One region of the Pseudomaricurvus sp. genome, then DNA from elsewhere that is predicted to be linked to it. Evidence: predicted binding sites of a transcription regulator. Region 1 holds the regulator's gene; each other region holds the start of a gene.
The links. The regulator PhoB, encoded in region 1, activates phosphate uptake and scavenging genes when phosphate is short. The targets are predictions, from matches to a motif close to TGTCATAAANNTGTAACA.

Region 2: a site for PhoB is predicted at 2,473-2,490, ahead of ACTG33_RS07775 (TIGR00153 family protein). Genes of this name have one in related genera too.
Region 3: a site for PhoB is predicted at 2,518-2,535, ahead of hexR (transcriptional regulator HexR). Genes of this name have one in related genera too.

The regions. Positions count from the first base shown of each region.
Region 1 covers NZ_CBFIHX010000048.1:2,177-6,315, reverse strand. The annotation lists gene ACTG33_RS08480 (HU family DNA-binding protein) at 1-236, opposite strand, end outside; gene ACTG33_RS08475 (chorismate--pyruvate lyase family protein) at 358-960, shown strand; gene ubiA (4-hydroxybenzoate octaprenyltransferase) at 1,057-2,058, shown strand; gene phoB (phosphate regulon transcriptional regulator PhoB) at 2,262-2,972, shown strand; gene ACTG33_RS08460 (hypothetical protein) at 3,098-3,295, shown strand; gene phoR (phosphate regulon sensor histidine kinase PhoR) at 3,524-4,139, shown strand, end outside.
Region 2 covers NZ_CBFIHX010000042.1:13,373-17,511, reverse strand. The annotation lists gene glnE (bifunctional [glutamate--ammonia ligase]-adenylyl-L-tyrosine phosphorylase/[glutamate--ammonia-ligase] adenylyltransferase) at 1-371, opposite strand, end outside; gene ACTG33_RS07780 (GspE/PulE family protein) at 442-2,217, opposite strand; gene ACTG33_RS07775 (TIGR00153 family protein) at 2,565-3,245, shown strand; partial or broken gene ACTG33_RS07770 (inorganic phosphate transporter) at 3,308-4,139, shown strand, end outside.
Region 3 covers NZ_CBFIHX010000020.1:1,508-5,646, reverse strand. The annotation lists gene pgl (6-phosphogluconolactonase) at 1-598, opposite strand, end outside; gene zwf (glucose-6-phosphate dehydrogenase) at 628-2,118, opposite strand; gene hexR (transcriptional regulator HexR) at 2,591-3,436, shown strand; gene ACTG33_RS04480 (hypothetical protein) at 3,469-3,717, opposite strand; gene pgi (glucose-6-phosphate isomerase) at 4,051-4,139, opposite strand, start outside.

The DNA.
Region 1 (4,139 bases):
AAACCGACTGAGGTGCTGGCTGGAATCTGAATGGTTTCACCGGTTTTCGGGCTGCGGCCGGTGCGGGCGGCACGATGACGCTGGGTGAAAGAGCCAAAACCGACCAGGTTGACGCTGTCGTCACGGCTCAGGGCGTTAGTAATTTCTTCGAAAATGGCTGAAACCACATCGTTTGCTTTGTCTTTCGGCAGGTCGGCGGTATTGGCAACCGACTCAACTAAGTCACTCTTGTGCATAGGAAATTCCTTATAAAAACGCAGTTTTTGTTATTATCGACCCGCATTAAACCAATTGGCTTGGCGGTGGTAAAGCACTTCTTGTCCCCGGCTGCTGTAATTCCGAACAATTTGATGATTTATGCTACCGATTTCCCTGAAAAACGGTGCCCATAGTTGGCACTCGGCCACTGCCCTGACACTCAGTCTGCAGGGCCAGTCACAGCACGTTCAGTCAAAACACAGCACCCTACTCGACTGGCTAAAGCACCCGGGCTCGCTCACCGCCCGGCTGCAGGCCCACAGTCAGGGTGCGTTTTCGGTCGAGGTGCTGACGCAACACTGGGGTCGAGCGGAACCCATGGAAGCCAGAGCGCTGGGGATCTCGCCGCGCGCGCGGGTGTTGATTCGTGAAGTCATCCTCAAAGGCCACAACCAACCCTGGGTGTGGGCCAGAAGCCTGCTGCCGGAGCGCTCTTTAACCGGCTCACTGCGGCATTTGCGAAAACTCAATAACCAGCCGCTGGGTGGTTGGTTGTTCAAACAGCCATCGCTGCAGCGGGACCCTCTGGAGATCAGCTGTTTCGGCCAAGGCGATAGCCGTTTGCCGGCTGCTGTTGTTCAAGGTTGTGATGCACAGCTGCAAAACCAGACCCTTTGGGGGCGTCGCTCTGTGTTCTACGTTCAAAACAAGCCCATTCTGGTGGGGGAAGTGTTTCTGCCGGATTTCATCGATACCCTCTAGCCGTTACACTGCCGACGCCCGTGTAGATACTTAATTAGACGTCCCTAGATACTTAGTCAGACGTCCGTAGATACTCAATTAACAGAAAGCCACAACATGACTCCAGCCAAGAAGAGAAAGTCCAAGAAGCCAAATCGCCCACCGCAGAAGCCAAAGGCTGCCAAACCGGCCAGCCGTGGGCCCTCGGCAAAAACCGCGAAGGCTGCACCAAAGCGGTCGGGCCCGTTGTCGGGGTTGCTGGTCTGGGATCACCTGCCCTACTACTGGCAGCTAACCCGTATGAATCGTCCCATTGGCTGGCTGTTGCTGCTCTGGCCGACGCTGTGGGGACTGTGGCTGGCCGCCGGTGGCTTGCCTGATTGGGATGTACTGCTGATTTTCGTATTGGGGGTGGTGTCCATGCGCGCGGCTGGTTGTGCCATCAACGACTACGCCGATCGCAACGTGGATGGTCACGTCAAACGCACCCGCGAGCGGCCTCTGGCCAGCGGTAAAATTCAGCCGAAGGAAGCGTTGGCGGTGTGTGTGCTGCTGTGTCTGCTGTCTTTTGTACTGGTGTTGTTTACCAACAAGCTGACGATTCTGCTGTCCCTGGGCGCGGTGGCGCTGGCCGGCTGTTACCCGTTTATGAAGCGCTATACCCATCTGCCGCAAGTGGTGTTGGGTGCTGCCTTTGCCTGGAGTATCCCCATGGGCTTTGCCGCCCAGACCGGTGAGGTACCCGCGGAATGCTGGCTGATTTACACCGCTGCAGTGATCTGGACGGTGGTTTATGACACCTTCTACGCGATGGTGGATCGCGACGACGATTTGCGGATTGGGGTGAAATCCACCGCCGTGCTGTTTGGCGATCAGGATCGGGTGATGACCGGCAGCCTGCAGGTGATGGTTATCGTGACCCTGATGATGGTGGGTCAGCGGTTTGAGTTGGGGTCGGTCTACTATCTGGGACTCGTGGCAGCCTCGGGCTTGTTTGTGTATCAGCAATACCTGATTCGCCATCGCGATCGGGATCAGTGTTTCAAAGCGTTTCTCAACAACAACTGGGCCGGATTTGCGATTTTCGCCGGTATTGTTGCGGACTATCTTCTTCGATAGCGGCTCTTAGCGTCGCTATCCTCCTTCAATGGCTGGTTTCAGTGAAAGGCTGTTGCTGTGTGGGGTGTGTCACAGATTGGCCTGAAAACGGAAAATCTGACAGTGGCGCTATGTGACAGCTATATTTAAACCCGAGGCTGTAACAAAAGATTCACAAAAACACTATTTAATGCCCGTATCAGAAAACAGCAAAGGCAGAGATGATGCCCCAGAAAACAATATTGATCGTCGATGATGAGTCCTCCATCCGGGACATGCTCCGCATTGCTCTGGAGATGGCGGATTATCACTGTATGGAGGCCGAAGATGCACAGCAGGCGCACAGCCTGATCGTGGATCGCAAGCCTGATCTGGTGCTGCTGGATTGGATGCTGCCGGGCACCAGTGGTATCGAGCTGGCCCGTCGCCTGAAGCGTGACGAGGTGACTTCGCAGGTGCCCATTATTATGCTCACCGCCAAGGGCGAAGAGGATAATAAAGTACAGGGACTGGAAGTCGGTGCCGATGATTACATCACCAAGCCCTTCTCGCCTCGCGAACTGGTCGCGCGCCTGAAGGCGGTTTTGCGTCGTACCGATACTCTGGCAGACAGTGGCCCGATTACTGTTGACGGTTTAACCCTCGATCCTGTCAGCCACCGTGTCACCATCAATGACACGCCAGTGCAGATGGGTCCTACCGAGTACCGTTTGCTGGAATTCTTCCTGACGCACCAGGAGCGTGTTTACACCCGCAGCCAGCTGCTCGATCACGTCTGGGGCGGCAATGTGTATGTGGAAGAGCGCACCGTGGATGTGCATATCCGTCGCTTGCGCAAGGCGCTGCAACAGGACGATCACGACCGTTTTGTGCAAACCGTGCGCGGTGCGGGATATCGATTCTCGCTGAAAGTGTCTGCCGTGAAAGAAATTTGAGGGTTGTCACCCGTTTGCGGTGTGTCATCTTTACTGGACTTTCCGCGCCACATGAATACAGTGTGATGTTTCAGTCTTCGGTCTAAGTCAGACCCAGGGCACAGAGTCAAAAGGTAGAGGGCTTGATGAAACGCACACTGGTAATTTCAGCGATGATCCTGATGTCAGCTCTGGTTGCTGGTGGTTGTACCAGCGCCAAAAAAATTGGCAAGGAGATTGGTCATACTACCCGGGACGTTACACGTGACATTGGCCATGCCACCCGTGATGCGGCCAAAGAAGTTGATCAAGCGGTTGATGAAGCCATTACTGACGATCTTTAAGGTCTGTAACGTGCCGATCACTGTGCAAAAGCAAGGGTTGTCTAACCCATTGCCATCCCAAATCATCACTCATCATTCAGCCTTGTCTTGCTGGATTGAATCTCAGATCCGTCGTCAGCACCCGCTTTTTCAGTACCCATTGCCAGTCCGGCACTTCTTAGACTCCACAGCTGTTGGTCAACCACGACCAATCAGGCAACTCAGTCAACAGCACGAAGGGAATCAACATTGAACAGAGGTTTTTCCGCTGAAATCCGGCGGATCATTGTTTGCACACTGGTGTGTGTGGTCTTCGGATTAATGAATGGCTACCTGACCTGGACACTCATTGCCGGTGGCGCAGTCTACATGGCCTGGATGCTGTGGCAAATGCATCGTCTGGATGCCTGGCTGCAAAACTCCCGTCGTATTCAGCCACCTGATGCCAGCGGTATCTGGGGTGACATCTTCGATAATATTGTGCGACTGCAGAAGCGTCAGCGGCGTGAAAAGAAGCGTCTGCAGGCGGTGGTCAAACGCGGACAGGAAATCACCTCTGCCCTGCGCGACGGTATTTTGTTACTCGACCGTCAGGGCAATATAGACTGGTACAACGCCGCTGCCGGTCACCTGTTGCACCTCAGGCATCAGGACCAGGGCAACCCGATCTTCAACTACGTGCGCCATCCCGTATTCATTCAATACATGGACAAAGGGGAGTATACCGAACCTCTCGATCTGCCCTCGCCTCATACCGGTGATGTACATCTGCAATATCAGATTACCCGTTTTGGTCAGGGTGAATGTCTGGTTCTGGTGAGAGACGTCACCCGCCTGCACAAGCTGGAGCAGATGCGCAAAGACT
Region 2 (4,139 bases), on a different contig from region 1:
TCGCGGCGGAAACGGCGCAATTGACGGTCAAACTCTTTGTCATCTGGCGCAAAGTCGTCATTACTCACGTCGAGCTTGTGTTCTGCCAACCGTAGCGTCAGCTGACCAGCCATTTCCTCTTGAGTCAGCTCATGGGCAAAAGGCTCTGCCGCCAACCACAACAGGAAGTGATCCATTTGATCCACAGCCACCTGGGCCGCGTAGTCGCTGGTCACCCATAATTTCGCCAGCTGCCCAGCCGACTCCGGATTGGCCGACACCCAATCGTTCAGTTTCTGAGCTTGATCGTCGCTGGCACGATCCTGCCAAAGCGCCAGCTGACGCTGCAAAACCGGGTGAAAGCGGGCGGGAATTGAATCAAAAGACAACATAGACATTCCGTTAAAACGCAGTGAAAAACAAACAACTATAAGGAAGGATAGGAGATTTGAGACGGATGGCCTAACGGCCGCCGTCTGCCGGTGGCGCCACTCGCATCACCTCTTCGATGGTGGTCAGCCCCTGAGCCACTTTCTGTGCGCCAGACAGACGCAGCGTGCGCATGCCTTCGCGCATGGCCTGCTTGCGCAGATCCAGCAAATCACAGTCATCACTCAACAAAGGCTGCAAGGTATCCGTCAACGGCATGATTTCATAAACCCCCTGACGACCGAAGTAGCCGGTATTGCGACATTCCAGACACCCCACCGGCTGATACATCACTTTCGGGGTCGCAACTTTCCAGGGGTTAACCAGCTCTAGCCAGGCGCTCTTGTCCACCTCCACCGCCTCTTTGCAGTGAGGACACAACGTGCGCACCAGACGCTGAGCCATAATGCCAATCACGGTGGAACGAATCAGATAGGAGGGTACGCCAAGATCCAGCAGCCGGGTCACACCGGTGGCGGCATCATTGGTGTGCAGTGTGGAAATCACCAGGTGACCGGTCAGGGCAGCCTGCACCGCCATCTGCGCGGTTTCCAGATCGCGGATCTCGCCCACCATATTGATATCCGGATCTTGTCGCATCAGCGTGCGCACGCCAGCGGCAAAGTCCAGTTCGATATTGTGCTGTACCTGAGTCTGATTGAAGCTCTCTTCCACCATCTCAATAGGATCTTCAATGGTGCTGACATTCACTTCGCTGGAGGCCAATGATTTCAATGAAGAATACAGCGTGGTGGTTTTACCGGAACCCGTGGGGCCCGTCACCAGCACAATCCCGTGCGGCTTACTCATCATGCCCTGCCAGCGGGCGTAGTCGTCGCCAGTCAGGCCGAGCTCATTAAAACTGCGCAACAACACATCGGGATCGAAAATCCGCATCACCATCTTCTCGCCAAAGGCTGTCGGCAAGGTCGACAACCGCAACTCCACCTCGCTGCCATTGGGGCGCTTGGTTTTAATCCGACCATCCTGTGGCTTGCGCTTCTCGGCGACGTTCATCCGTCCGAGAATCTTTAAACGGCTGGTGACCGCCGTGGTAATGGCTGAAGGAAACTCATAGACCTGATGCAAAACACCGTCGATGCGAAAGCGGATTCGGCCCACTTCGCGGCGCGGTTCAATGTGGATATCACTGGCGCGCTGATCGAAGGCGTATTGCAGCAACCAATCGACGATATTGACGATGTGCTGATCATTTGCCTCGGGGTCTTTGAGTGCCCCCAGCTCCAGCAGTTGCTCAAAATTGGTGACGTTGGACGCACCGGCCAACCCCGAGGCTCCGGAGATGGATCGCGACAAGGTGTAAAATTCCACCATGTAGCGTTCGACATCGGACGGCATGGCAAACACACGCTTTACCTGACGTCGCGCAACATGCTCCAACTGGGGAATCCACTCCACCAGATAAGGTTGCTTGCAGGCCACCACGATCTCATCCTGAGTCATCTGCACACAGAGAATGCCATGACGTTTGGCAAAGGCGTAGGACATCACCTCGGTGACATCCGCGGCGTTAATCTTCAGCGGATCGATGTGGACCAGCTCCAGCGAGGCTTTCTCAGCCAGCCACTGGGACAATACCTGTTCATCCAGTGCGCGCCCCGGCTTTTGATGATCATCGAGTCGCTGACTGGCGATGTAGGTAAGAGGGTGCATGGTGGCCTGTTCGCGAGTGCGACTCTGTCCGGCGATGAAATTGGCGTCTCGCTGGGTGATCCTGCTGTCTGCCACCAGATCATCCAGCAAATTCCTTAAATCGACTGTGCGCTCGACCGCCACCGGAACATTCATGCAACACCCTTCTTATATACGTTATGACTGCTTATAGGCTATGACGGCTTACGCGCCATGACCAGCTGATACGTTATCACGAAACTGATCAGACGCAGATCAGCAGAGATTCTTAAATGAATGGCCCGTTAAGTAATGACTTACTTCCGCCACTCGGTTTACACGTAAGCTGCTGGTTTTACAGGGATTGTAGCCACAAACGCTGCGCAGTGATACCAACGGCCTCCCAGAGATCGGCGAGTAATTGCGCAGAACAGTCATAAAACTGCCACGAAAAGTTCATTTTTTTAATGAGTTCTTTCGTCTCACTCTTTATACTCCGCGCAGCAAGCCAAGGGAGACTTACCATGCCTATTGCAAACCCACTCGGAAACCTTTTTGGAAAATCCCCCATCAAGCCCATTCAGGAGCATATGGCGGTGGCCCACCAGGCCGTAGAGCTGTTGTCTCCTTTTTTTGACGCTGTCAAAGCGGATGACTGGGAAGCCGCAGCCACCGTCCAACAGCGTATTGGCGAACTTGAGAATCGTGCCGACGAGCTGAAAAAAGAAATTCGTCTGCACCTGCCCAAAAGCCTGTTCCTGCCAGTCCCCCGAACCGACTTGCTGGAATTGCTGTCAGTTCAGGACCGCCTGGCCAACCGCGCCAAAGACATCGCCGGCATCATGCTGGGACGTGAAATGTCCATTCCCAAAGCCATCGAAACGGACATGCAGGAATTTGTGGCGACCACTATTGCCACCTCCGCTCAGGCCCTAAAAGCCATTAAGGAATTGAGTGAACTGCTGGAAACCGGTTTCAGTGGTCGCGAAATTTCCATGATCGCCAAGCTGATTGAAGAGCTTGACCGCCTGGAACACCTGACAGACCAACTGCAAATTTCGGTGCGCAGTAATTTGTTTGAAGTGGAGAAGGATCTTCCCCCGGTAGACGTCATGTTTTTATACCGTGTCATTGAGTGGGTTGGCGACGTCGCTGACCGCGCGCAAAAAGTCGGCTCCCGACTGCAACTTCTCTTAGCCCGCTAACGCCGACCAGTTGCGGCGGCGGGTCACAATCTAACTGATGAAATAATAGAGGACTTTACTTCATGTCCATTCTTGCTGAACACGGTCAGACCCTGCTGATCCTCGCCTGCATTTTTGGCGTATTCATGGCCTGGGGGGTAGGTGCCAATGACGTCGCCAACGCCATGGGCACCTCCGTTGGTTCCCGTGCATTGACCATCAAGCAGGCGATTTTAATTGCCATGGTGTTCGAATTCCTGGGGGCGTATCTGGCTGGCGGCGAGGTGACCTCCACCATCCGCAAAGGGATTATCGATCCCGCCAGCATGACGGACACACCGGAACTTCTGGTCTTTGGCATGATGTCTGCCCTGCTCGCGGCAGGCACCTGGTTACTGGTGGCGAGTATACTGGGCTGGCCAGTCTCAACCACCCATACCATCGTCGGCGCCATTGTCGGCTTCGCCGCGGTAGGTATTTCACCGGACGCCGTCGCCTGGGGCAAGGTCGCCAACATTGTCGCCAGCTGGGTTGTTTCACCGCTTCTGGCCGGTACCATCAGCTTCTTCCTGTTCCGCAGTGTGCAACGCCTGATCCTCAATACCGACAATCCCTTCCAGAACGCCAAGCGCTACATCCCCATCTACATGTTTGCCGTGGGCTTTTTGATGGCCATGGTCACCATACTCAAAGGTCTCAAACACGTTCTTAAAGACGCCGGCATGTCCCTGTCTTTCGGTCAAAGTATCGGAGCCGCCATACTGTTCGGCCTGCTGGTCACGGCGATCGGGGTATGGATGTTGCGTAACATCAAAGATGAAGCCAACGAAGACAGCCGCTTCGCCAGTGTGGAGCGGGTGTTTGCCATCCTGATGATCTTTACTGCCTGTTCTATGGCATTCGCGCACGGCTCCA
Region 3 (4,139 bases), on a different contig from region 1:
ACTTGTCATCACCGGTAATCAGCAGCACGATTTTGCGGGACTTCAACAGCGCAAATGGTGTCATGGTCATACGCGCCAAATTGTCACCGGTGACTTCCGACTTGTTCGCTAGAATTCCTGCACACAATTGTTGCGAGTCCAGCGCTTCGGTCAGCCCTTCTGCGTGGGGAAACAACGATGCCGTATGACCATCGCCACCCATGCCCAATAAACAGACGCTGTAAGGAGCCGGTAATACATCGTACTGCCTGTTGCAATCCGACTGCCCTTCAAAAGGAGTATTTGCAGCATTTTTCATACCAGCAAACTGAGCACTTGCCGCTTTATTCTGCAACAAAGTGTTTTTGAGCAGCTTTTCATTACTGGCAGCATGATCCGGTTCAACCCAGCGTTCATCCACCAAAGCGACATGAATATTACTCCACTCCAGATCGGCATGAGACAAGCGCTCATATAATGGTCCTGGCGTGGAACCACCCGACAGCAGCGCGGTAGCTTGACCCTTTTCCTGAAGGTCACTGGAGAGGCATGTCATGACGTCATCGTACAAAGCATTTAATAAAGCCTCACGTGACTCAAAGCGATATTCGTTGATCATTTCCTACTCTTTTCCTTTCCAGCTACGTTTCATTTTCGAGTTCGCTTACTGCCACCATTGTTGTGCCAGGCTCTTCGGTCACTGTGCAAAAGTGCCGCAGCCGCATCCGGCCCCCAACTGCCTGCCTCGTAGGCCTGCACAGGAGTGCCACACTGGTTCCAGGCGTTGATAATGGGGTCAACCCAAGCCCAGGCCAGATCCGCCTCGTCCCTGTGAGCAAACAAACTCAAGTCGTTATCAATGACATTTAACAACAAGCGCTGATACGCATCGCTGTGAAAATTTTCGAAGGTATCCGCAAAGTTCAGGTTCAGAGGAACTTGTTGTAAACGCATATCCAGCTGATGCAACTCTTTGGCCATTACCATCATTTCAATGCCCTCGTCGGGCTGCAAACGAATAACCAAACGGTTTGCGGCAAGATGGGTGGACGCGCCATCGAACACGTTATGGGTGAGGGATTTAAACTGAATGACAATTTCTGCACAGCGCTGACGTAAACGCTTACCGGTACGGAAGTAAAACGGTACGCCACTCCAACGCCAGTTATCGATGTGCGCCTTGATCGCTACAAACGTTTCAGTCTGGCTATCTTTACCCAGCTCATCCAGATATCCAGGTACCTCTTTGCCGTTCATCATGCCTTCAACGTACTGGCCTCTCACCGTGTGGCTCTGAACCTCGTAACCGGTTAAAGGTCGTAAAGCCTGCAGTACCTTGAGTTTCTCGGTGCGAATGTTGTCGGCTTGCAACTTATGAGGGGGCTCCATAGCCACCAAACACAGCAACTGCAGCAAGTGGTTTTGAATCATGTCGCGCATGGCGCCCGCCTGATCGTAAAAAGCGGTACGACCTTCCAGCCCCACCTCTTCCGACAGACTGATCTGCACGTGATCGATGTAATTACCATTCCACAGGGGCTCAAACATGATGTTGGCAAATCGCAACGCCAGCAAATTTTGAACGGTCTCTTTACCCAGATAATGATCAATTCGGAAAATACTGTTTTCCGGAAAATATTGACCCACCTGGGTGTTGATGTCGTTGGCTGTGCTGCGGTCATAGCCCAGCGGTTTCTCCAAAACGACTCGCGATGCCTCATGAATCAGGTTTCGCTTACTTAATTGTTCACAAATGGTGCCGTACAAACTGGGTGGCATGGCCAGATAAAAGACTCTGTCACGCAGCTTCCCGTCAGCGGGGGTCTCGGACAATGGCCCTTCCAGCAGAGACCATCCCTCTCCATTTTCTGTCACATCCAGATCACATAAGTGCAGTCGCTCTTCAAACACCTGCCAGTGAGATGCCGGAGATTCACCAGATTTCAGTTGATTGGTCAGCCATTCGTGAATGCGCGCCAACTCCTCGTCCCGTGACCCCACTCTGCGGGACACTAAAAAGATCCGCGCCCCTTGAGGAAAGTGTCCTGACACTTCCGAGCGATACAAGGCAGGCAAGAGCTTGCGTAACGACAAGTCACCTAGACCGCCAAAAATGACCATATCAAAGTCGTGCGTCATCTATTTCTCTCCCCCGCAACTACTGGTTTCCAGTCTGTTATTTTGCGCTGTTATCTGCACTTTCAAAGGTCACTCCCCTGCTTTTATACCTGTACACTCGACTGGTGATGCAATCTGTGAACCAATCACGACGCCTGCGCATCGTCTGATCACTTTTCAACCCCGACCACTCTTCAATTAAGGTTCTTTGTGTTGGCTCTTTAAACTGGTTCTTTTAACTTGTTTTTTATAACTATAGCCTTCATGGCCACACCCTTTTGGACTGGAACCCTAAATTTAATTAAGTTAAATTATACCCACATAAACCACGCCAAACAATGCATTTTATTTAACTTAATTAAATGGATATATTTAACTCAGTTAAATAAAATGGTTCGCCTGCAAATCGGTTGCTGTTAAAGTTGCACTTTTATTAAGAAGCTTTCATAGCTTTTTCGAATAACTGCCTTTCCGAATATCCTTAGGAACAACGATGATATTGACGCACCTCAGACACGAGCTTGAAAACCTGAGCAAGTCCGAACGACGCATTGCGGAAGTTATTCTCGCGGATCCGGAAGCCGCAGTGCATGCCACCACGGCCGAGATTGCCCGTAAAGCTGAAGTCAGCGACCCGATGATTTCTCGGCTTTGCCGGGGGCTGGGATGCAAAGGCTTCCCTGAATTCAAGGTGCAATTGGCTCAGAGTCTGGCGAAAAACACCTCATACGTGACCCGTTCAGTCTCCGTGGATGACAATGCAGACACCTATGTCAACAAACTCATCAGTGCCAATCAGGGCGCTTTAGAGTATTTGCGTAAAGAACTGGACATCAGCACCATCGAAGCCGCGGTAGACGCCCTCGATAAAGCCAAGAGGATTGAGATTTTTGGTATGGGCGGCTGCTCATCCATCGCCCAGGACGCACAACACAAACTCTTTCGTCTGGGCACCCCCACCATTGCTTATGAAGACAACCTGAAACAGCGCATGGCCGCTGCGGCAGCCGACGAAGACAGCGTCATTCTGTTTATTTCATTCACCGGCCGCACCCATGCCACCGTGGAAACCGCCCACACCGCAAGGCACAGCGGTGCCAAGCTCATTGCTATTACTGAACCCAACTCCCCTCTGGCGGCCGCCTGTGACATCGTGATCACCTCCGGTAGCGAGCTGGAAGACACGACCATTTATGTACCGATGACCACCCGAATCATGATTTTGACGATTGTGGATATTCTGGCGACCGGCCTCGCACTGCAACGCAGCCCTGAGATTGATGAGCACCTGAAAAAAATCAAAGAAAGCCTGGATTACACCAAGGCCGAGAGAAAATAACGCAAAGGTTACTCTTTCCGCCTGAATACAATCTAACCGACAGCCTCCTGAGTGCTGACGACGGGGCGACTTTCACGAGTCCCACGCATTCTGCGATCGGGATCTGTAGGATCATCAGGCGAAATCACCACATAATCATCGCCCACCTCCAGCAACACCCCCACAAAAGGCATCTCATCAAAGCTCTCAGGCACCCGGTAGCTCACCGTATCGCCTACCTTGAATGTGTCCGCGTCAAAATTGAACTGAAACGGGCAATCGCCATCACCTTCTGTTTTCATACATTGCTTCCTCTTGTGGCTACTCGACTCGTACCGGCTCTATGGTTTAGAGACCCAGCTTTTAGAGCAATCGTTATTAGAACCACAGTGTAAGCCCGACACACGCCAAAAACCAAGAACAACTCAACAGTACTGTTCACACAAAACCTGGGAAGATTAGGCACCGGAAACTGAAAATGAGAACCAAAAACTGAAAGGCAAAAACGGGAACCCAAAAACGAAAAGCAAAAAAAAGGCGCTTCAAGTGAAGCGCCATAAGCCACAATTTTACGAAATGTAAAAGTGCAGAGACAAGAACTCAAATTAAATAAGGTGTGCAGAATACAAGGTGCATCAATATTTACCGGAATCCAGCAGTTGCGTCAGCAGTGCTTCCGTGGATGGATCGAAAGAAACATCACCCTCTTCGCCCGCACGACGCT